One region of the Rhizobium sp. 62_C5_N11_2 genome, then DNA from elsewhere that is predicted to be linked to it. Evidence: riboswitches for the same ligand, from Rfam matches in the RefSeq annotation. Region 1 holds a riboswitch; each other region holds the start of a gene.
What was found. Region 1 has a riboswitch for thiamine pyrophosphate ahead of AB8B31_RS19965 (YkoF family thiamine/hydroxymethylpyrimidine-binding protein). Riboswitches for the same ligand answer to the same signal wherever they lie in the genome.
Positions count from the first base shown of each region.

Region 2: another riboswitch for thiamine pyrophosphate. It lies ahead of AB8B31_RS32110 (phosphomethylpyrimidine synthase ThiC); the one in region 1 lies ahead of AB8B31_RS19965 (YkoF family thiamine/hydroxymethylpyrimidine-binding protein).
Region 3: another riboswitch for thiamine pyrophosphate. It lies ahead of thiC (phosphomethylpyrimidine synthase ThiC); the one in region 1 lies ahead of AB8B31_RS19965 (YkoF family thiamine/hydroxymethylpyrimidine-binding protein).

Region 1 is NZ_JBPWPW010000001.1:4,055,073-4,062,362, reverse strand. It holds gene AB8B31_RS19980 (ABC transporter substrate-binding protein) at 1-202, opposite strand, end outside; gene AB8B31_RS19975 (ABC transporter ATP-binding protein) at 271-1,083, opposite strand; gene AB8B31_RS19970 (ABC transporter permease) at 1,080-1,886, opposite strand; gene AB8B31_RS19965 (YkoF family thiamine/hydroxymethylpyrimidine-binding protein) at 1,899-2,507, opposite strand; TPP riboswitch at 2,498-2,611, opposite strand; gene AB8B31_RS19960 (NADPH-dependent FMN reductase) at 2,856-3,452, opposite strand; gene soxR (redox-sensitive transcriptional activator SoxR) at 3,536-4,000, shown strand; gene AB8B31_RS19950 (SDR family NAD(P)-dependent oxidoreductase) at 4,152-4,922, shown strand; gene AB8B31_RS19945 (ArsR/SmtB family transcription factor) at 5,029-5,370, shown strand; gene AB8B31_RS19940 (LysR family transcriptional regulator) at 5,449-6,342, shown strand; gene AB8B31_RS19935 (formate dehydrogenase subunit gamma) at 6,478-6,957, shown strand; gene AB8B31_RS19930 (formate dehydrogenase beta subunit) at 6,954-7,290, shown strand, end outside.
Region 2 is NZ_JBPWPW010000004.1:75,443-82,732, reverse strand. It holds gene AB8B31_RS32125 (thiazole synthase) at 1-687, opposite strand, end outside; gene thiS (sulfur carrier protein ThiS) at 689-886, opposite strand; gene thiO (glycine oxidase ThiO) at 883-1,863, opposite strand; partial or broken gene AB8B31_RS32110 (phosphomethylpyrimidine synthase ThiC) at 1,866-2,078, opposite strand; TPP riboswitch at 2,330-2,460, opposite strand; partial or broken gene AB8B31_RS32105 (DUF2726 domain-containing protein) at 3,103-3,438, shown strand; gene AB8B31_RS32100 (hypothetical protein) at 3,583-3,996, opposite strand; gene AB8B31_RS32095 (hypothetical protein) at 4,006-4,554, opposite strand; gene AB8B31_RS32090 (hypothetical protein) at 4,810-4,977, shown strand; gene AB8B31_RS32085 (SctD/MshK family protein) at 5,147-6,037, shown strand; gene AB8B31_RS32080 (flagellar biosynthesis protein FlhA) at 6,061-7,290, shown strand, end outside.
Region 3 is NZ_JBPWPW010000002.1:636,122-643,411, reverse strand. It holds gene AB8B31_RS26640 (GNAT family N-acetyltransferase) at 1-74, opposite strand, end outside; gene AB8B31_RS26635 (hypothetical protein) at 469-615, shown strand; gene AB8B31_RS26630 (thiamine phosphate synthase) at 843-1,451, opposite strand; gene AB8B31_RS26625 (thiazole synthase) at 1,448-2,221, opposite strand; gene thiS (sulfur carrier protein ThiS) at 2,225-2,422, opposite strand; gene thiO (glycine oxidase ThiO) at 2,427-3,404, opposite strand; gene thiC (phosphomethylpyrimidine synthase ThiC) at 3,404-5,227, opposite strand; TPP riboswitch at 5,327-5,459, opposite strand; gene AB8B31_RS26605 (CobW family GTP-binding protein) at 6,077-7,051, shown strand; gene AB8B31_RS26600 (DUF1097 domain-containing protein) at 7,090-7,290, shown strand, end outside.

The DNA of each region.
Region 1 (7,290 bases):
AGGGAAGAATCTCGACATCGAGCCCGGCATCGGCATAGAAGCCCTTCGCCTTGGCGACATAGATGCCGATATGGTTGGTGTTGGGTGTCCAGTCGAGCGCGATGCGAACCTTTGCGGGCGCCGATTGGGCGAGGGCGGTACGGCCGGCGAGGCTTGCCGCGATGGCGGCGAAGATCGTCTGGCGACGGGTGAGAAGCAGCATGGTGACCTCCTCAGGTCTCTAGAGCATGATGCCGAAAAGTGTGAGCGGTTTTCGGACGACATCATGCTCTAACTCTTTAAATCAGAACAGGATTCAGATTTGAGGCCGACTGGCCTAAAATCATCCTGTTCTAGCGGATGAAGCAGGGTTTGCAGGATTTCGGTTTCGATCGCCTGGGCCGCCGGCGAGCCGAGATCGGCAATGCTTCTCGGGCGGGGCAGGGGAACGCGGAATTCGCGGATGATACGCGCCGGACGGGCCGAAAGCACGTAGATCCGGTCGGAGAGGAACACGGCCTCGCGAACATCATGGGTGATCAGCAGCGCCGTCCAACGGTGTTCGGTCCACATGCCCTGCAGCCATTCCTGGATCTGCGTGCGCGTCAGCGCGTCGAGCGCGCCGAAAGGCTCGTCGAGCAGCAGCATGTCCTGGGTCTGGACGACGGTGCGCAGCAGCGCGGCGCGCTGGCGCATGCCGCCTGACAGTTCGGAGGGATAGTGGTGTTCGAAGCCGGCAAGGCCGAAGCTCTCGAACAGCGGCGCGACGGCGGCGCGGGCCGCGCGGCGGCTCATGCCTTTCACCTCGAGACCGAGTGCCGCATTGTCGATGATCCGGCGCCAGGGCATCAGCGCATCGCGTTGCGGCATGAAGGCGAAGGAATGCGGCGCCTGTTCCAGCGGCACGCCCTTAAAAAGCATGGTGCCGGCATCGGGGCGCAGTGCCTGGGTCAGCAGTCGCAGCACCGTCGATTTTCCGGAGCCGGACGGGCCGACGATCGAAACGAACTCGCCGTCTGCGACGGCGAGCGAAATATCGCCGAGCACCTTCATGCCGTCGAAGGACTTCGAGATATTGTGCAGTTCAACCATTGTATCGCTCATCGGCGCCGCTCCGCGGTTGGCTGCCAGGGCATGACGAGGCGCTGGATCAATAGCGTCGCTCCGAAGAGGCAGAGTGTCAGAACGGCGCTGATGACGACGGCGGCGAGCACGAGATCGGGACGGAAATTGTTCTTGGCGTTGAGGATATAGATGCCGAGGCCGCGGGCGGCGCCGGCATATTCGGCAAAGATCGCGCCGACGACAGCATAGGTGATCGAGATCCGCAGGCCGGCGAAGAAATAGGGCAGCGAGGAGGGAAGCCGTGCCAGGCGGAAAATGCGCCAGCGGCTCGCCTTCATCGAATTCAGCAATTCGGCGATGTCGCGGTCAGTCGATTCATAGCCCTGCAGCAAGGCGACGAGCAGCGGGAAGAAGGTGACGAGCGCCACCAGCAGGATCTTCGGCAACAGGCCGAAGCCGAACCAGAGGACGACGAGGGGCGCGATCGCCACCAGCGGCAGGGTCTGGCTGGCGATGAAGATCGGCAGCAATGCCCGGCGCATGAAGGGCACGAAATCCATGAGGATCGAGGCGGCGAAGGCGAAGGCCAGCGACAGCGCGAAACCTCCGAGTGTCGCGCCGAGCGTCGGCCAGGTGTTTGATATCAGCGCCTCGCGGTTCAGCCAGCCCTGGATGACGATGCGCGAAGGCGCCGGCAGGATGGAAGCTTTGATACCGGAAAGATCGACATAGAGTTCCCATGCCGCCAAAAAGACGCAGCCGGCCAGCAAGGCGGGTATGCCCCGGTAGAGAGCGGCGCGGAGCGCGGCAAGGCGCGAAGCCGATGGTTGTGGCAGTGTCATCAGCGTTCGATTTCAGGCTTTCGTCGGGCTATTGGCAGACGCCGTGATGTCGAGGGTAACATGTCCCTCGGGGTCGCCGAAGCGATAGAAGGCCTCACGAATGGTTGCGAAGACGGCACCGGCATCGCCAGAAAGCCTGGTGCAGAAATTCTTGGCACGGTCGAAGGTGCCAGAGCGCTTCAGGAAGTCGATGCAGCCATAAATCTCGTCCATATGGGTACCGGTTCCCATGACGTAGAGCGAGAATTGCGCAGCGGTCGGCTGGCCGGTCTCGGTGGTGGTTTCAACGGCGGCAAGTGCGGCTGTCATACGCTCGGCAAGCGGCTCCGCCTGACCGAGGGAGGGGTTGACGCCGCAGATGGCGTCGTCAGGCTCGCCGGGGCAGCCGCGTGAAACGGCGGCTGACAGGACGCAATGCTCGCCGGTCTTTGCGGCGGCGACGAAAAGATCGTGCATGGCGGCGAAGAGAATGTCAGGCGGGCCGACCAGCAGTGTGGAGATGTCATCGGTCTCGATGCGCAGCCGGTCGCGATAGGGGTCGAGCGCCTTGACGGCATCAAGAATGATGCCGACGAAATTGCCGGACATCGGATAGAGTGACACCTGTGCGCCTGAGAACATCTGAACCTCGCTCCGCTGGCATTACCCAGATCAGCTTTGAAGGGTCCAGAGGCTTGCACCTCACATCTCAGCCCCGGCGATACGGAGCTCCCCTGTTATTTGCGCGGAAACTATCACCGGGGTTTCCTCCCCGCAACAGCAAAATTGCGAACCCGTCTGCGCGGTCGGGATGGACCTGATGCGACGGGAAACACCCGGACGGAGGTCCTGTCCGGGTGTTCCCAATGGTTCCGTACCTGCCGGGAACGGAACCGGAGCTCTCTGCCTCAGGCGGCTAGCGCATAACCCCGAAAATCGGAATCGATTTTCGGAAAGGATTATGCGCAGATTCAAAGTAATAGAGCGTCCTTAGCGCGTCCGAAAAGACGCGCGGCGCTCTGTGTCGGTATAGGGACGATCGCTGCGGGCAGTGACGAGCGCCTGCGTCCACCATTCCAGCCTCGCCATCATCCGATCGAGCAAACGCATTGCGTCGGCGGGATTGTCGAGCCGCCCGTCTGTGTCGAAGCGGTTCCAAGGTGCGGCAAAGCTGACCGAATCGCGGATCGTCACGGCGTGGAGTTCGGCAAAGACGAGCCGCAGTTGTTCGACGGCGCGCAGGCCGCCAGATATGCCGCCATAGGAAACGAAGGCGACCGGCTTGCCCTGCCAGGGCTCGAAGAAGAAATCGATGATCGACTTCAACGAGGCGGTGAAGCTGTGATTGTATTCCGGCGTGACGATGATGAAGGCGTCGGCCATGCCAAGCCGTCCGGCGAGCCTGTCGATTTCGGGGTGCGTCATGTCACGGTTGGCCGGCAGCGCGAAATCCAGCGGGTCGATGATGTCGATATCAAATTGCGGGAAGCGGACGAGCTCCTGCGTCAGCCATTTGACCACCCGGTCGCAGATGCGGCCCTCTCTCGTGCTCCCATAGATGACAGCCAGCCTGGTGGGTGTTTTCACGCGTCGCTCCTTGTTGCGATTGGACTTTACGATTGCAGGAGCCAAGGTTATAAAACCTCAACTAATATTGAGGTCAAGAGGTGATGGATACAATTCCTGCGGCGCCGCTCGGCAAGCTCCTGACGGTCGGTGAAGTGGCAGAGCGCAGCGGCCTGGCCGTCTCGGCGCTGCATTTTTACGAGACCAAGGGGCTGATCTCGAGCATCCGCTCCCGCGGCAACCAGCGGCGCTATGGCCGCGATGTGCTGCGCCGGCTCGGCATCATCAAGGTGGCGCAGCGTGTTGGCATTCCGCTTTCGGAAATCCAGGCGGCGTTCGAGTCCCTGCCGCAGGGACGCACGCCGACCGTCGCCGACTGGCAGACGCTGTCGGCGCGCTGGAAGGATGATCTCGACGCGCGAATCAGGCGGCTTAGCCTGCTGCGCGACCGTCTGACAGGTTGCATCGGCTGCGGCTGCCTGTCGATCGAAAGCTGTCCGTTGCGCAATCCCTGCGACCGGCTCGGCAGGGAGGGGCCAGGCGCGCGGCTTCTGGAGACCGAAAACTAAAAGGCTGGAACTTCTTGGGAAGAGCAGTTTCCGGGGTGAGACCAAGTCTCTCCCGGGAAAGATCGATGCGCGCCTTTCTTTCGGTCGGCGTGCTCATATGTTAAGGGCGAGTGACGCAACCGGCGGCACTGTCCGCGAGGAGGACGGCTTCGTGTTTCATCCCAGACTGTTCGAAAATCGCAATGTGGTCGTGACCGGCGCCGGTCGCGGCATCGGCCTTGAAGTGGCCCGGCAGTTCCTGGACTGCGGCGCGAAAGTAATCGTCCATACCGGGCGCAAGCCGGGACGCGACCTCCCGGATTTCCTGCTGACGGCTGAATCTGAAAGACGGGCGCTGCTGCTGCATGCCGATTTCTCCGCAGTCGGTGGGGCAGCGCAATTTGCTGAAGATGCTCTCGCCTTCTTCGACAGGGTCGATGTGCTTGTCAACAATGCCGGTACCATGCTTGGCCGTTTTCCCGCTGCCACGCTCACCGACGCAGAATATGAGGCGGTCGTGCGGCTCAACCAGACATCGGTGGTGGCGCTGACACGCGCGCTGCTGCCGGCATTGAAGGCGGCTGAAGGCGCTGCCATCGTCAACACGGTTTCGATTTCGGCGCTGACCGGCGGCAGCCCCGGCTCCTCGATCTATTCGGCTTCGAAAGCCTTCGTTGCGACCTATTCCAAGGCGCTTGCCCGTGAGCTTGCACCGGACGGAATCCGCGTCAATTGCGTGTCACCGGGAACGATCGAGACGGAATTCCATGAGCGCTATTCCTCCCGCGAAAAGCTGGAACAGACGAGAAAATCCATCCCCCTGCAGCGGCTCGGCACGGCGGAGGACTGCGCTCCCGCCTATCTGTTCCTGGCGGCTCCCTCGCTCTCGGGCTACATCACCGGACAGGTGATCGAGATCAACGGCGGTCAGCTTATCTGCTGATTTGTTTGGACCTTTTTTGGCATTTCATCACTTTTGACCAATTCGCTTGTGCGAATATGCTATTGTGCTGATCTACCTCATCGCCTCCCTTCCGAGATAATACCGAATGCCGTTGCCCAAACCCGAGCCGGGGATGACCGGCCAGGAATTGCACAAACTCGCTGGAAAAGCCCACGAAGCGAGCGATCTGCTGAAAGCGCTAGCGCACCAGACCCGACTTCTGATCCTCTGCATACTGGCGAACGAGGAGCGGACGGTGAGTGAAATCGAGAACATCCTCGGCATACAGCAGGCCATGGTCTCGCAGCAGCTGGCGCGTTTAAGGCTCGAAGGCCTGGTCCATACGCGCCGTCAGGGCAGGCTGGTCTATTACAGCATCGGCAATGTCAGCGTGCTTGCCTTCCTCGAATCGCTGTTCGATCTTTTCCCGGCTGCAGAAAACAGTTAGCGATCGCCCTTGCGGAGCACCGCTGCTGCGTCAAAGATGAACTGACCCGGATGATGTCATGCCGGATCGGGAGACCGGATGATCGACAAGCTGGAATTCTTCATCGCCCTTGCCAATGAAAAGCATTTTGGCCGCGCCGCGGAGGAGTGCGGGATCTCGCAGCCGACGCTTTCGGCTGCCATCCGGCAGCTCGAGGATCAGCTTGGCGTCATGCTGGTGCAGCGCGGTTCGCGGTTCCAGGGGCTGACGCCGGAAGGGCAGCGCGTGCTCGAATGGGCGCGACGCATCGTCGGCGATGCCCGCACCATGCGCGAAGAGATGCGCGCCGCGCGCCGCGGCCTTTCCGGCCACATCCGCCTCGCCGCTATTCCGACCGCGCTCGCCATGCTTTCGCGCATTACTACGCCTTTTCAGGAGCGGCATCCCGGCGTGACCTTTTCGATCGTCTCGCGGAATTCGCTGCAGGTGCTGAGCATGCTCGAAAACCTCGAAATCGATGCCGGCATCACCTATCTCGAAAACGAGCCGCTCGGCCGCGTCACGACCGTTCCCCTCTATGCCGAGCGCTATAATCTGATCACGGCTGCAGGCAGTCCGCTATCCGATCGCGACAACGTGACCTGGCGGGAGATCGGCGATCTTCGGCTTTGTCTATTGACTGCCGACATGCAGAACCGTCGGATCATCAACCGCCACTTGACCGAAGCGGGCGCCACAGCGCATCCGACGCTCGAATCCAACTCGATGATCGTGCTGTTCTCGCATGTCAGGACTGGACGCTGGGCGAGCATCATGCCGCGCAACGTCGCCAAATCCTTTGGATTTCCAGTGGAAATCCGCATGATCCCGATCGTCGAGCCGGAGGCGCATCATCTGGTCGGCCTTGTTGCGCCTTATCGCGAGCCCTTTACGCCGCTTGTATCGGCCTTGCTGCACGAGGCGAGGGTGCTCGTGCAAGACGAAGAACTCTGATAGAAAAAACCTATCAAGCAACGAGATAGCTTTATTGATCACCGGCTGCTTCCCTGAAATGGTAGTTGCGGAATAGCACTCGGCCGGGGGAGGCCCGCTATTCCGCAACGAGCAAGCCGCCGGGAGGGCTGCCTTATGACCATTCATATCGCCGAAGGCGATATTGCAGCGCGCACCCGAGCCATCGTCGCCGATCTTCGATTTCTCGAAGGGCCGCTGCTTCCCATTCTGCACGAGGTTCAGCAGGAATTCGGCTATGTGCCGCAGGAAGCCATGCCCGTCATCGCGGAGGAATTGAACCTCTCGCGTGCCGAGGTGCATGGCGTGGTGACCTTCTATCACGATTATCGCGACCATCCCGCCGGCCGGCACGTGCTGAAGCTCTGTCGCGCCGAAGCCTGTCAGTCGATGGGTGGCGATGCGCTGGCCGAACGCGTCAAGGCGCTGCTCGGCATTGATTTTCATCAGACGACGCTCGATGGCGGCGTGACGCTGGAGCCGGTCTACTGTCTCGGGCTCTGCGCCTGCGCGCCGGCGGTGATGCTTGACGGCGAGGTTTATGGCCGGGTCGACGATCAGACGGCGGCGGAACTCGTCGCGGAGGTACGTCGATGACGGTGAGGATATATGTTCCGCGCGATGCCGCAGCGCTGGCGCTCGGGGCCGAAAAGGTGGCAAAGGCGATTGCCCAGGAGATCGCCGCCCGCGGCTTCGATGCCGAGATCGTGCGCAACGGCTCGCGCGGAATGTTCTGGCTGGAGCCACTGGTCGAGATCGAGGTAGCCGGAAAGCGCATCGGCTATGGACCGGTGACGTCCAAGGATGTGGCCGATCTGTTCAATGCCGGGATGATTGATGGAGGCGAGCATCGACTCTGTCTCGGGGAGGTTGAAGACCTCCCGTTCCTCAAGGAGCAAACTCGCCTGACCTTCGCCCGCTGCGGCGTCA
Region 2 (7,290 bases), on a different contig from region 1:
GCCGGCATTGATGGCAAACGCGAAGGCCTCGGCCATGGCGGCGGGATCACCCGCGCCGGCAACGGCGGTGTTCAGAAGAACGGCATCATAGCCGTATTCCATGACGGCGGCGGCATGAGATGGGCGGCCGATGCCGGCATCAACGATGAGCGGCACATCCGGAAAATGTGCTCGGAATGCCCGCAGCGCCATCGGGTTCACCGCTCCCATGGCAGAGCCGATCGGCGCGCACCAAGGCATCAGGACGCGGCAGCCGGCGTCCAGCAGCCTTTCGGCGACGACAAGATCGTCGGTCGTATAGGGGAAGACGTGAAAGCCCTCGCCGGTCAGGATGCGTGCCGCCTCGACGAGGCCGAAAACATCGGGCTGCAGCGTATCGTGATGGCCGATCACTTCGAGCTTGATCCAGTCGGTGCGGAAAACATCGCGCGCCATCTTCGCCGTCAGCACAGCCTCCTGCACGCTGTGGCATCCGGCCGTGTTGGGAAGCACGCGCACATCAAGCTCGCGGATCAGCTCAAAGAAGGCGCCGCCCGCCTTGCCGCCGACGGCCTCGCGCCGAAGCGAAACAGTTACAATTTCGGTCTTCGATCGTCTCACTGCTTCCGCAAGCACGGCCGGAGACGGGTAGCGGGCGGTGCCAAGCAGCAGCCGGGAATGGACCTCGACGCTGTAAAGTTTCAGCATCTTAGCCTCCTTGCATCGGTGAGAGAATTTCAATGCGGTCGCGCTCGCCAAGCATGAAATCGACGCGATCCTCGCGGTGTACCAGTTCGCCGTTCACCGCGGTTGCGAGCCACCCGCCTTCGTAGTCCAGAGCGAGAAGCAGATCTGCGAGCGTCGCGGCCGCGACCTGTTGTTCCTCGCCATTGATGATGAAGGTCATGGCGCCCTCCTTTCCGTTTGTTCTGTTAGAAGAAGCCGCGCCACCTCTCCGGCCATGGCCGGCGCCAGCAAAAAGCCATGGCGATAGAGGCCGTTGACATGGAGGGTGTGTTTCTCCTGCGTCACGCGCGGTAGATTATCGGGATAAGCGGGCCGCACGCCTGCGCCTGTTTCCGTGACGCGTGCCTCGCCGAAGGCGGGATGCATCGCATAGGCAGCATTCAGCAACTCCATCAGCGAACGCGCGGTAATCGGCCCCGCATCGTCACTTTCGATCATCGTCGCACCGACCATGAAGCAGTTCTTTTCGCGCGGCACGATATAGATCGGGTGGCGCGGATGCAGCAGGCGGACGGGGCGAGAAAGGCTGACCTCGCGCGTTTCGACGCAGAGCATCTCGCCTCGAACACCACGCAATTCGGGCAGTTGGCCAATCTGGGCGGCACCGGTGCAGTCGATCACCCGGTCATAATGGGCAACGTTCGCATTGCCCGTGACGCCGAACACGAGAAGCACGCGGGCGTTCTCCAGTCCTGCCGCAAGTCCCGAGAGCGCCTGCCGTGGATCGAGGTGCGCTTCCTGCCGGAAGAACAACGCCCTGCGGAAGCGGCCGGCGAGATCAGGCTCCAGAGCTGCGATCGCCGCCTCGTCCAGCCATTCCCATCCGCTTGTGCGGCGGGAAAAGCGGTCCAGCTCGGCGGTATCTCGCCCACCCGCGACCACCAGCGTTCCTCGGCGTTTGACGTGGCCGGGCAATGCTGCCTCCCACCAATCGGCGGCATTACGACCGAGCGTCAGCACCGGTTCCTCCGCACTTTCCCGTTCGCACCACGGGGCGAGCATGCCGCCGGCAAGGCCGGAGGCGCCGCCCCCGACCTTGTCGGCCAGCTCCGTAAGGGTGACGCGGAAGCCTTGGCGATAAAGCTGCCAGGCCACGGTGAGGCCGGCAACGCCGGCCCCCTTGACAAGAACGCGCATGGTCATCCTCCAATCGGTATTTTAGCGGCCTCTACGACCGACATGTAAAGTTCGCCGCCCTGTCGGTATTTCGCCGCCATCGCGTCCAGCCCCTCCTTCTGCGCCTCGGCGCGGATGTTGTGCGATATGCGCATCGAGCAGAAATGCGCCACCTTGTGCGCTTCCTTCGGCAAGGTCTCGTCACGGTAGCTGCGGGCGGTGTCGGGATGGGAGGAATCATAGACGACGAAAGGCGGCTCGCCGGCGGTCGGATGGACGCTGATTCCGCGCATCGGCACGCGGACATGACTGTGGATAACTCCCGGTATGGATCTTCCGCGACACTGGCAGCGGGCCGGTGGTGACGGTTGGGGTGAAGTTTTTTGCGGCAATGTCATAGTTTGAGGCTCCAAATTGAAAGTTGGAGACCCAGTCAGCCGGAATGATGAAAAGACGCCGGCATGGATTCCACGCGTGAATCCGAAGCCTTGGAGCGCTTGCACCGTCCCTACGCCAGTATGAACTGGATCAGGTTCAACGGGTCACTGCGCCACAACAAGCAACACCTTATTGTTCAGCAGTATCTCAGCCCCTTGCCGGGCCCCCCTGGTGAATGCCGCCATGAAAGACCGGAGCTGCCCTTCTGTCAAGCAAGGCCTAATGCATATTTTTCTTGCTCGTCAAGCATGACGGCTTCCCGTCTAAAATCGCCGTTGAAACCGGAAGTCTCCGTGCCTCCGCTAATTGCATTTCACAAGCGCGATATGCGCGCCGCAATAGGAACCTAACTGGCGGATATTCGCCACCTCCACCGAGGCGAGAAATGCCGGGCCCGCCCGTTCCTTAAGACAGGTTCCTTCGGCCCGCGAAGGTGCTTAGCTTTGTCGATTGCGCAGGCTCTCAGTGCGCGAGCGCTTCCGCCACCCGAATCCCACCGGCTGGATCCGAATCGACCCCACAAGCAGCGCGATCACGCCGTCCCCGACGATCCATTATGCGATCTTCGTCCAAAACGTGAGCTCCATAGCAACAAGCCGGAGCGCTGGCCTCGAAATCGCGCCGTGCCACGACGTAGGAACGTCCTGAGCGGAAGCGGATGTCGACTGTCCTCTAGAGCCAATATCGGTTTCTCGGGGGAAGCTTCATGCGGTCGAGGCCTCATTTTTTTGGATATGGTACGCGCGTTGTACTATCGTGGCGGGAAATCCGGAGAGGGGCATGCAATATGGCCAAAGGTTGGTGCTGTGAGCAGCACCTCGGCTGATCATCGGGGCTGCCGCAGTAGGCGCTTCGGGCGGTATAGCCATTGCAGACTTCGAAATTCCTGAACTGCTAATCGCCGCGCTGTTTGAGGGCGTTATCATTGGCATGGCCGTTGAGCAGTTCCTAGCTACGATGAGCAAACAGGCTTGGCGGGAGAAAAACAGATGGCGCTCGGAGGAAACGCGCTGGAATGAGCGTGCCGTACTCGGACCCTGGCTTAAGACACCAGCTGCGGAGCCATTACGGCCGGTCGACGCCGCGGATCAACTCCGTATCGTGATGCGCTCGAAGTTCACCATCCAGCCATTGCTGAACAAGAGGGGAGCCCGGGTAGGTTTCGCATTCGTAACGTGAGCACTAATTTCAAGCTGAGGCTGAACATCAATGATCAAGCGATGACGCGGAACGTTGCATCAGGACAGTGGTTACGCTGGTTCGCTGCCAAGGCGGTTGGTTCATCTGCTGGTTCTTAGCTCTCTACCGGTCGACTTTCTCCGCTGCTTCAAGCGAAAATTCGGCGCGCAATACCGCCTTCTGTGCTCGCGAAAAATCGGCGGCGGCTTGTTCTGCCCGCTCTTGCGCGGCGCACCGGGCGTCTTTGCGCTGCGCAAGCGATCGGCCGGCATCGGCTTCATGGCTGCGCAATACGGATTGTCGCATCAACGCGTCCTGAAGCTTGGCGGCGGAGATAACGCCGCTCTTGCGCAATTCGTCGACGATAGGATTGCCTGCGGCCCGGCTTGCTGCCATGTCGAGCGCTTCGGAGGCTTTCGCTTCCCGCTCCCGCGCGTTTTCGGCGTCCGCCCGCGCCTCGGAGAGGCTGCGGGAAAGATTGTCCGCCCGCAGGCTGCGGATCTCCAGTAACTGCCTGAGAGACTTCAGCGCCTTCATATCAGCCGCTCAGGCACCGTTGTTCGTCGTCAGGATTTCCAGCTGGCCGCCCTTGATGACCTTGATGCTGTCGGCTTCCTGCCGGCTCAGCACGTCTTCGACGGCCTTGGTGAAGACGGAGGGGCCGCGCACCAGCACCAAGCCGCTGGCGGGATCTTCACGCAGTGCATCGTCCGGCAGTAGCGGGAACAGCGCGCGAATGGCGTTTTGCTCGGTCTTCCAGCTGCGGTCGCCGCGATCGAGGACAACGGTGGAGACCTCCTGCTTAGGCGCGATGATGATGCGGCTGCCGTCATAGGCGACGAAGAGATTGCTGGCATCGCCAAGCTTGACGAAGGCCTTGGCTCCGCTTTCTCGGACGGACCAGTGCTCGACCTTGCCGCTCAGCGTCCCGACTGTCGTGACCGGGATGCCAGACATGAAGGACAGCGTCTGGACGACATCGCCAAGCGGCAGGGAGACGACATCCAGGCGCACCTCCCGCTCGCCGGCGCCGGCTGATGGAGGAAAGGAGACCAGCAGTCCGATAGCGGCCATGTAAACAAAACGCGCAAACATCTGAGTTTACCTCACGATCCGGATGCCGCCCGACAACTAATGAACGAAGGAAATCAGGGGGCTGCGAAATCCAGTCTGTTAATAATTATCTGATCTACTGTTGCAGATCATCGGTCCGCTGGGAACAGGACGGATATCCATTTCGCGCAATTGTTGTACATATCGCGAATTAATAACTTTTTAACATAAGCTGTTGAATTCGATCCGGAATTCTGCAAGATTTTGGCCGCCAAAACCATGCAAGGAGTTCAAGACATGGCTACCAGCACTAGTACTTCGACACTCGATGCGGGTATCGGCTCGGCGATTTCCGCCTTCAAGTCGGCCCAGAACGAAGCGACCGCGCAGAGCCTGCAGGTTGCAACTGAAATCACCAAGATCAACGGCGTCGCAAACGCCATCAAGAAGATCGGCCCAGGCTGATTGAAACAATGGCGCGACGGGTTCGCCCGTCTCGCTTCCCCGCTCTCGAAGACAATAAAAGCCGCTCGACGGACGGTTCGGGAACAAGATGGCTATGAATCTAGATCCCTCTTCGCCGACATTCAGAGGTAACGCCGGCAACGCTGCGTCAGGCCGCGGCGGACCGGTCTTGCGTATCACGCGCGCCGGGCGCAGCTCCATTCTGCCGTTGACGGCGGAGCGGCAGGTTGTCGGCGGCAGCGCCGATTGCGACCTGATCATCCTCGGCGCCAAACCGGAACCCGCCTTTGCCATCAGTCTGCAGCGCTCCCGCGGCTCCGACGCGGTGTCGTTTACCGCGCTGCGGGATGACGTGGTGATCGATGGTCATTCCATCCCGCGTGATCGAACGATGAGCCTTACAAAGAGGCAGACCATCTCCTTCGACGGCACGGCCTGCGAACTCGAAGGTCTCGGCGCCGGGCGCGGGCGGTTCGCGCCACGCCGGATTGCGGCTGCCGGCCTTCTCGGGCTGGCGGCGATGCTTTTGCTGGTCGGCCTTTACAACAGCGACGCGCCGGCTCACGAAGGCCCGCCCGTCAGGGTTTCCGCCGCACCCGAACCGGCGCCGTCATCGGCGGCGATCGCTGCCGAAATCCGCCAGGCCATTCGTATGGCTCAGATTCCCCAAGATCTTAGCATCGTCGCCACCGCCGACGAAATTCGCATCGGCGAAGGATCGCGACCTCTCGGCCTGCCTGACAAGACGAAGCTGCGTAGCATCATCGCCTCGATGAGCCGGCGCGGTGGTTCCGTTTCCATCGTCGATCTCACCGCCCTCTCTTCCGGTCTCGACGGCTTCGTCGCCGCCGCCGGCTATACGCCAGTCAGGTTCATCATCGGCTCCGACGGCCGCCGCTACGAGGAAGGCGATGTCGTTGCGAGCGGCTGGCGGATCAAGGAGATCGGCAACGACCAGATGATCGTTTCCCGCGACAGTGAGGACGATACGGTCAATTTCGCCTCCGCCGGCAGTGCCGAGCCGAAGCTCGCCGAAATTTCCAGCAGCGAACAAGAATAGGCGATGGCGTCGGAAGCCGGATCATGAAGGTAAGGTCATCCGCCATCGCCATGCTTGCGCGGCGCACCGATATGCTGCTTGCGGTGTTTTTCGCCTCCGTCGTGACGATGATGGTGCTGCCGCTTCCGACAATCGTTCTGGACGTGCTGATCGCCTTCAATCTCTCCTTCGCTTTCGTGGTGCTGATCACCACGACCTATCTGAAGAGCGTGCTTGAAATCTCGACCTTTCCCGCGGTCATTCTGATCGGCACGCTGTTCCGCCTGGCCTTGACGATTTCCTCGACGCGGCTCGTGCTGGCGGATGCCGATGCCGGCGAGATCATCATGGCCTTCGGCGATTTCGTCGTTGCGGGAAATGTCGTCGTCGGCCTGATCATTTTTCTGATCGTGGCGCTGGTGCAGTTCATCGTGGTGACGAAGGGCGCCGAGCGTATCGCAGAGGTCGGCGCGCGTTTCACGCTCGATGCCATGCCGGGCAAGCAGCTCGCCATCGACAGCGACCTGCGCAACGGCCATATCACCACGGAAGCTGCGCAAAAGCGCCGGTCGCGTCTCGAACAGGAGAGCCAGTTCTTCGGCGCGATGGACGGCGCCATGCGCTTCGTCAAGGGCGATGCGGTCGCAGGATTGGTGATCGTCGCCGTCAATCTCATAGGCGGCCTGGCGATCGGTATCTTCCAGAAGGGGCTGAGCTTCGCCGAGGCTGCCCATCTCTATACGCTGCTGTCGATCGGCGACGGTCTGGTGTCGCAGATTCCGTCGATTCTGATGGCAGTCTCGGCCGGTATCGTCGTGACCCGCGTGTCCGATGACGGCAACGGCAGTCTCGGCAGCGATATCGGCCGCGAACTCTTCCGGGAGCCCCGCGCATTGGCGATTGCGGCGGCGCTGACGATCTGCGCGGGCTTCGTCCCGGGATTTCCGACGAGCGTGCTCGCCGCGATCGGCCTGTGTCTGGCGGGCCTAGCCTTCATGATTCATCGCCGGCGCGCGGGCCCTGCCGCGGCCGGATCGGCGAATGCCGTGGAAAGCGCCAATTCCTATCCGCTCGACAGGGCGAAATATGGCGATCCCGTCATCGCCACCGTCGCGGTGGAAACGCTGGCGCGGCTTGAGGCGATGCGGCTCGGCGAAATGCTGGACGCGCGGATTCGCCTGGCGGCGCGCGCCGTCGGCGTCTCCGTGACGGTGCCGACGTTCAACGCCGATCCCCGCATGGCCGAGGATCTGATCCATCTTCAGGTGGAAAAT
Region 3 (7,290 bases), on a different contig from region 1:
AGGTATCGCAGGCGCAGGTAATCGTCGATGCCCGGGACGCGGGGCTCGATGCGGTAATCGTCATGCTGGGTCATGTGATGCCTTTCAATGTACGTCTCCTAAAAAATCTCTCTCGCCACCGTTATCGCGGTGCTGGCGATTGATGGGCCAAGTTATCGCGCTATGAACTGGCCCTAAAAAGATAACAGAACGTCTCTCCAGGCCATGTTTCCTCCGAACCACTCTCTGATCATCCGCAAACGGCTGCGATCACTTCGCCAATAACCGCGGCCGACAATCGCGCTTAAAATGGAACTCGCGGCAAGCCAAAGGTCCCGAAGACCGTGGCGATGGAAGTTTCATCCAGAGCTCTGTCCCTAAGCGGGAAAAAATCCGTGCGCTTAACCATGTTGATTAGCCTTTGATTCATCCTCCCAGAGCAGTTTGCGGCCGGGATGGCTGGGAACCAACCTCAAAGGATCAAAAGCTATGACCTATGCACTCGTGCTTTTCTCGGCGGTAACGGCGATCGTGGTGTCCATTTCGGCGATTGGCACTGCACCGGCGCCGAATAGCAAGTGGCCGGAAATCCATTCGGAAAAGACCTCCAGACTGGCGCCGGCGCACCGGCCCTGAGCCGCCATATTGGATGAATAGCGGATTCGCGAAGCGGCGTCGGTTGCACCGCTTGCATTGGACAAAGCCACCTCAACAGACGCTACTAAGGCGGATTACGCCTGCGGCCGCGGCTGCGATACCGGTCAGGCCCTCATCAACGCTAATTTCCACGTCGATATCGGGATACTGCGCCAAAAACAACGTGGACTTCCTGGAGAGCGCACGACGGAAGCGTGGTGGTACCCTCAATAACGCCACGGTGCCGTGCGTTCGATCCATTCGCGTGTCCGCGCTTCGGGATCGGCGTTCAACGTGATGTCGGTGACCACGGCCACGGTGTCAGCGCTCGCGTCGAATACGCCCTGTAGCCTGTCGACATTCAACCCTCCGATCACTACCAGCGGCAAGGGTGCTACACGCTTCTTCCAATCCGTGATCCGTTCCAGACCTTGGGGCGCCCATTTCATCTGCTTGAGAATGGTGGGATAGATCGGGCCGAGTGCCACATAGTCAGGTTTCGCAGCCAAAGCCGTGTCGAGCTCCGCCTCGTCGTGTGTGGAAAGACCGAGTTTCAGGCCGGCTCTGTGAATAGCATCGAGGTCAGCTTCCACCAGATCCTCCTGGCCCAGATGGATGAAATTGCATCCCTCGTCGATCGCCAGTTTCCAGTAGTCGTTGACAACCAGCTGGCAATTCGCCGCTGCGCAAACGGCCGTCGAACGGCGGATTTCCTGGCGCAGGATCTCGTCCGGGCGATCCTTCACGCGCAGTTGCACCAGTTTGACGCCCAGCGGCACGAGACGTTCGATCCATTCGGAACTGTCGACGATGAGATAGAAAGGATCGAGTCTCATGCGAAAACGCCCTTTCCGATAACCGGGGTGGACGGTACCGCCATGTCGCGCGGCTCCAGCATGCCGGAAAGATAAGCGAGCCGTCCGGCCTCGATCGCCTTGCCAAACGCCTCGGCCATGGCAGGCGGATCGCCCGCGACGGCGACCGCCGTATTGAGCAGCACCGCGTCGTAACCGAATTCCATCACCGTTGTCGCATGCGACGGTCTCCCGATACCCGCATCCACGATCAGCGGGATGTCCGGAAAGGCGCTCCGCATGGCGGTGAGCGCGGACGGGTTGCGCGGACCTGCCGCAGAACCGATCGGCGAGCACCAGGGCATCAAGACCTGGCATCCGACGGAGACCAGCTTTTCACCGACCACCAGATCGTCCGTCGTATAGGGAAATACGCAAAACCCTTCCGCGCAAAGAATGCGTGCGGCTTCGACCAGTTCGAACACATCCGGCTGGAGACTGTCGTGATGACCGATCACCTCGAGCTTGATCCAGTCGGTACCAAATATTTCGCGTGCCATCTTGGCGGTCAGAATCGCCTCCGATGCGCTGTGACATCCCGCGGTGTTGGGCAGGACGTGCACCGCGAGCTGGCGGATGAGTTCGAAGAAGGCTCCACCCATCTTTCCGCCGGCCGTTTCGCGGCGAAGCGAGACCGTGACGATCTCGGCACCGGACCGGTTTACCGCCTCGGCAAGGACGGCCGGTGACGGATAACGCGCCGTACCGAGCAGAAGCCGCGAAGACAACTCAGCATCATAAAGAGAAAGCATGGATCAACCTCCCTGCATCGGGGACAGGATTTCGATACGATCACCGTCGTCGAGTCGGTGGCCGGCTCGGTCCTCGCGATGCACGAGATCTCCGTTGACGGCGGTTGCCAACCAGTCGCCCTCGTATTCGAGAACATGAAGAAGTTCGGCCAGGGTTACGGCCTCGCAGACCTGGGTTTCGCCATTGATGATCAGTTTCACGGGGTTAGCCCTTCAGACGTGAATGTCGCGAGAGGAGAATATCGGCGGCCCGCACAGCCATGGCGGGTGCCAACAGGAAGCCATGCCGATGCATGCCGGCGATGGCGAGCCCCTCCTCCGTTTCGATTACTTGCGGAATGTTGTTGGCAAACGCCGGACGTATGCCAGTCCCGGTCTCGATAACGCGTGCCTCGCCAAACGCCGGATGCAGCGTGTAGGCCGTGTTCAGGAATTCCATGAGCGAACGCGCGGTAATCGGTCCGTCATCTTCGGCCTCGATCATCGTCGCCCCGACCATGAAACGGTGATCGTCGCGGGGCACGATATAGATCGGATGGCGTGGATGCAGCATCCTGATCGGCCTGGAAAGCGTCACATCCGCAGTTTCCAGATAGAGCATTTCGCCTCGCACGCCGCGCAGGCCGGAAAATCGCGGTATCGCCGCTGGCCCGGTGCAGTCGAGCACGCCGACAAATCGCCGGTCTTGCGGCTCTTGTCCGCCGAAATGGAAGAACACGCCGCGCTCGCGGAGTCTGTCGGCTAGCCCGGCCAGTGCGCGCCGTGGATCGAGATGCGCTTCCTGCTCGAAGAAAAGAGCCTTTTCGAAGCGGCCGGCAAGGGCAGGTTCCAGGTCGGTTACGCCCTTGCGATCAATCCAGACATGACCGGTCGTGCGCGTGGCAAACCGGGCGAGATCCGGAAGGTCGCGTGGCTGCGCCACGACAAGAGTACCGCGGCGGCGAACTTCGCCGGGCACGGCCTCCTCCCACCACCCGGCCGCGCCCAGGCCCAATGTCAGGACAACCTCTTCGGCCGCCTCCCGTTCGCAATAGGGTGCCAGCATTCCTCCAGCAAAATGCGAGGCGCCAAGCCCCTCCGCGCCGGCCTTCTCGATCACCTCAACCGAAAAGCCCCGCTTGACGAGTTCATGGGCCGCCGCCAGGCCGGCAACGCCGGCCCCCTTGACGAGAAACGCAGACACTATGCGTTACCCGGAAGGTTTTCGACCGGCATGTAAAGATCGCCGCCATCGCGATATTTGGCGGCCATGGCTTCCAACCCCTCCCTCTGCGCTTCGGCGCGGATATCGTGCGAAATCCGCATGGAGCAGAATTTCGGGCCGCACATGGAGCAGAAATGCGCCACCTTATGCGCCTCCTTCGGCAGCGTTTCGTCGTGGAAGGAACGGGCGGTTTCCGGATCGAGAGAGAGGTTGAACTGGTCCTCCCATCGGAACTCGAAACGGGCGCGCGACAGCGCATCGTCGCGCACCTGCGCCGCCGGATGGCCCTTGGCGAGATCGGCGGCATGCGCCGCGATCTTATAGGTGATGACGCCCACCTTGACGTCGTTGCGGTCCGGCAGGCCGAGATGTTCCTTGGGCGTCACGTAGCAGAGCATGGCGGTACCGAACCAGCCGATCATCGCAGCCCCGATGCCGGACGTGATGTGGTCGTAGCCCGGCGCGATATCGGTGGTTAACGGTCCGAGCGTATAAAAGGGCGCCTCGCCGCAGACCGCAAGCTGCTTGTCCATGTTTTCCTTGATCTTGTGCATCGGCACATGGCCGGGACCTTCGATCATCACCTGGCAATCCTTCGCCCAGGCGATTTTCGTTAACTCGCCGAGCGTTTCCAGTTCCGCGAACTGCGCCGCATCATTGGCATCAGCGATCGATCCCGGGCGCAGGCCATCACCGAGCGAGAAGGAAACGTCGTAAGCGCGGCAGATGTCGCAGATCTCCTCGAAATGCTCGTAGAGAAAACTCTCCCTGTGGTGGTGCAGACACCACTTGGCCATGATCGAGCCGCCGCGGGAAACGATGCCGGTGACGCGATTGACGGTCAGCGGGATATAGGCGAGCCGCACGCCGGCATGGATGGTGAAATAGTCGACGCCCTGCTCGGCCTGTTCGATCAGCGTATCGCGATAGACCTCCCAGGTGAGGTCCTCGGCAATGCCGTTCACCTTTTCGAGTGCCTGGTAGAGTGGCACTGTACCGATCGGCACCGGCGAATTGCGGATGATCCATTCGCGGATATTGTGGATGTTTCGGCCTGTCGACAGGTCCATGACCGTATCGGCGCCCCAGCGGATGGCCCAGACCATCTTTTCGACTTCCTCCTCCATCGACGAGGTGACAGCCGAATTGCCGATATTGGCATTGATCTTTACCAGAAAATTGCGACCGATGATCATCGGCTCCAGTTCCGGGTGGTTGATATTGGCGGGAATGATTGCCCGACCGGCAGCGATTTCCTGGCGGACGAATTCGGGCGTGACATAGTCAGGGATATGGGCCCCAAAACTTTCGCCGTCGCGGATGAGAGCATCCTTGGCCGCCTCTCGGCCGAGGTTTTCGCGAATGGCGATGAATTCCATCTCCGGCGTTACGATGCCGGCCCGCGCATAGGCGAGCTGGGTAACGGCCCTCCCCGCCTTCGCCTTGAAAGGCTGGTTGCGAACGGGGAATTCCGGCGTCAGCCGGTCGCCGGAAACAAAGCCGTTATCCTCCGGCCTGACGATGCGGCCGGCATAGGATTCCACATCGCCGCGAGCAAGAACCCAGCTTTCGCGCATGCGTGGCAAGCCTGCATCGATGCGGATTGCAGCGCCTTCTGCTGTGTAGGGACCGGAAGAATCGTAGACAGTGACCGGCGGTTCGCCAGAGGTCGGATGCAATGCGATCTGACGCATCGGTACGCGGATATCCGGATGAATGGTGCCTGCTTTCAGGACTTTCGCGGAGGCGGGAAGCGGACCTGTGGTGACGACCGGAGTGAGTTTGGTGGCTGCAATATTCATGGTTCGAGGCTCCAAGTTTTGACGTTTGGAGACCCAGTTCCAGTGTTGGAATGATGAAAAAACGCCGTGGATTCCGAAGGACGGATACCCGCCCTCGCTGCCGCAGCGCCCGCACCGTCCCTACGCCAGTATGAACTGGATCAGGTTCAACGGGTCACTGCGCCTCGGGCGGCCAAAGCCGATCCGACCAGCAGTATCTCAGCCCCTTGGCGGGACCCCCCTGGTGAATAGGGCTAAGCTATTGTGAGAAATGCCGCTCCGTCAAGCCCTTAGGGCACCATTCAGAACCCATATCCCGACCGCTTGAGTTCTGTTCATCGCGCCGCTGGGCTGACTGGCTTCATGGAGTTTAGCGAATGTGGCATGCTCAGCGCCGGCCCAATTCCCCGCCAGAACCTCCAGGAACGCAAAGCAGTCGCCAACGGCTCGGTGCCCATCCGCTGTCACCCGACCACCCCTAGCGGCACCACTTTCGCCGGCGACAATAGAATGCCCTCGAAAAGCCAACTTGCGCATGGCGTCCCTCGCCAAAGCTGCGCAAACCAGACTGTTTTTCATGCCCATCCTGTCAATGATCGGGAAAGGGGCAATAAGATCAATAATTAGACGGTATGATCAGTTTTTAATCAAAAATCAAAAAGCTCATCATTTTGGCAGAATCTGCGGTTTATTTGGCCGAATATGAAACATCAGGTCTCTTGCCTCGTGACGGTATTGCAAGTGTAATTCTCCTCGTCTGATCGGCGCTTCCGGCGTAATCAGACCAGCAAACAGCAGCGGAGCCGCCTTTTCAGCCCGGTCATTTGGCCGAGACGGCGGAGGCGTGCTCGGACGGCAAGGGGATGAGGCATGGCAAAGCTTGCGACGACAATTCTGACCGGGTTTCTCGGGACCGGCAAGACCACGCTTCTCAATCACCTGCTCACCTCAATCGAAAACGAGAGCGTAGCGGTGATCGTCAACGAATATGGGGAGGTCGGCATCGATGGAAAGCTCGTGGTGCCGACGGCGGACGAGGTCATCGAGCTGAACAATGGCTGCATCTGCTGCACTGTCAGGGGCGATCTCATCGCCGCGATCGGCGAACTGCTGCGCTCCGGACGGCCAATCGACCGCATCATCATCGAGACTTCGGGTCTTGCCGATCCGGCGCCGGTTATCCAGTCCTTCCTGCTCGACGAAACGCTCGCCAGGCGGCTGCAGCTTGATGCGATCGTGACCGTCGTCGATGCCCGCCATATGAAGCAACAGCTCTCTCAGGACGAGGCGAGGGAGCAGATCAGCTTTGCCGACGTGCTGCTGCTCAACAAGATCGACCTGGAGAGCGCCGAGGACCTTGCCGCCACCGAGCAGCAATTGCGCGGGATCAATCCGCTTGCCCGGATCATCCGGACGAGGGATTGCAAGGTCGAGCTCTCCGCGGTGCTCGACGTCGGCGCCTTCGACCTCAAGAACATCCTGTCTATCGACCCCGATATTCTCAAGGACCATGAACACGAGCACGACCAGAGCATCGGTTGCGTGGCGATCCAGGACTTCGGCCCGCTCGATCCAGCGGCGCTGAACGTCTGGCTCAATCGCCTGGCTCAGGAGATCGGCACGGACCTCTTCCGCATGAAGGGCGTGCTGAATCTCCACGGCGAGCAGCGCCGCTATGTCTTTCACGGCGTGCACATGACGCTTGAAGGACGCCCCGGAAAGGCCTGGGGGCCATCGGAAAAGCGGCTCAACGAAATCGTCTTCATCGGCAGGAACCTCGACGACGCGATGCTTCGAGACGGCTTCATGAGCTGCCTCAGCCAGCAGCGCGCGCTGGCATCCTGATGCGCATCCGCCCAACCCCTCAACAAGGAGACAGACCCATGCCCCCGCTCGTTGCCGCAATGATCAGCCTCGGTGTGCTCGGCGCCATCGACACCTATATCACCGCGACGATATTTCCCGTTCCCGTGTGGGTCACCTTCATCGCCTGGGCGTCGTTCTTCGCCTGCGGCGGCGGAAACCAGGGTCTGGTCAAATCGATCGTTTCCAACTGGACCGGCATCGGCATCGCCTCGATCACG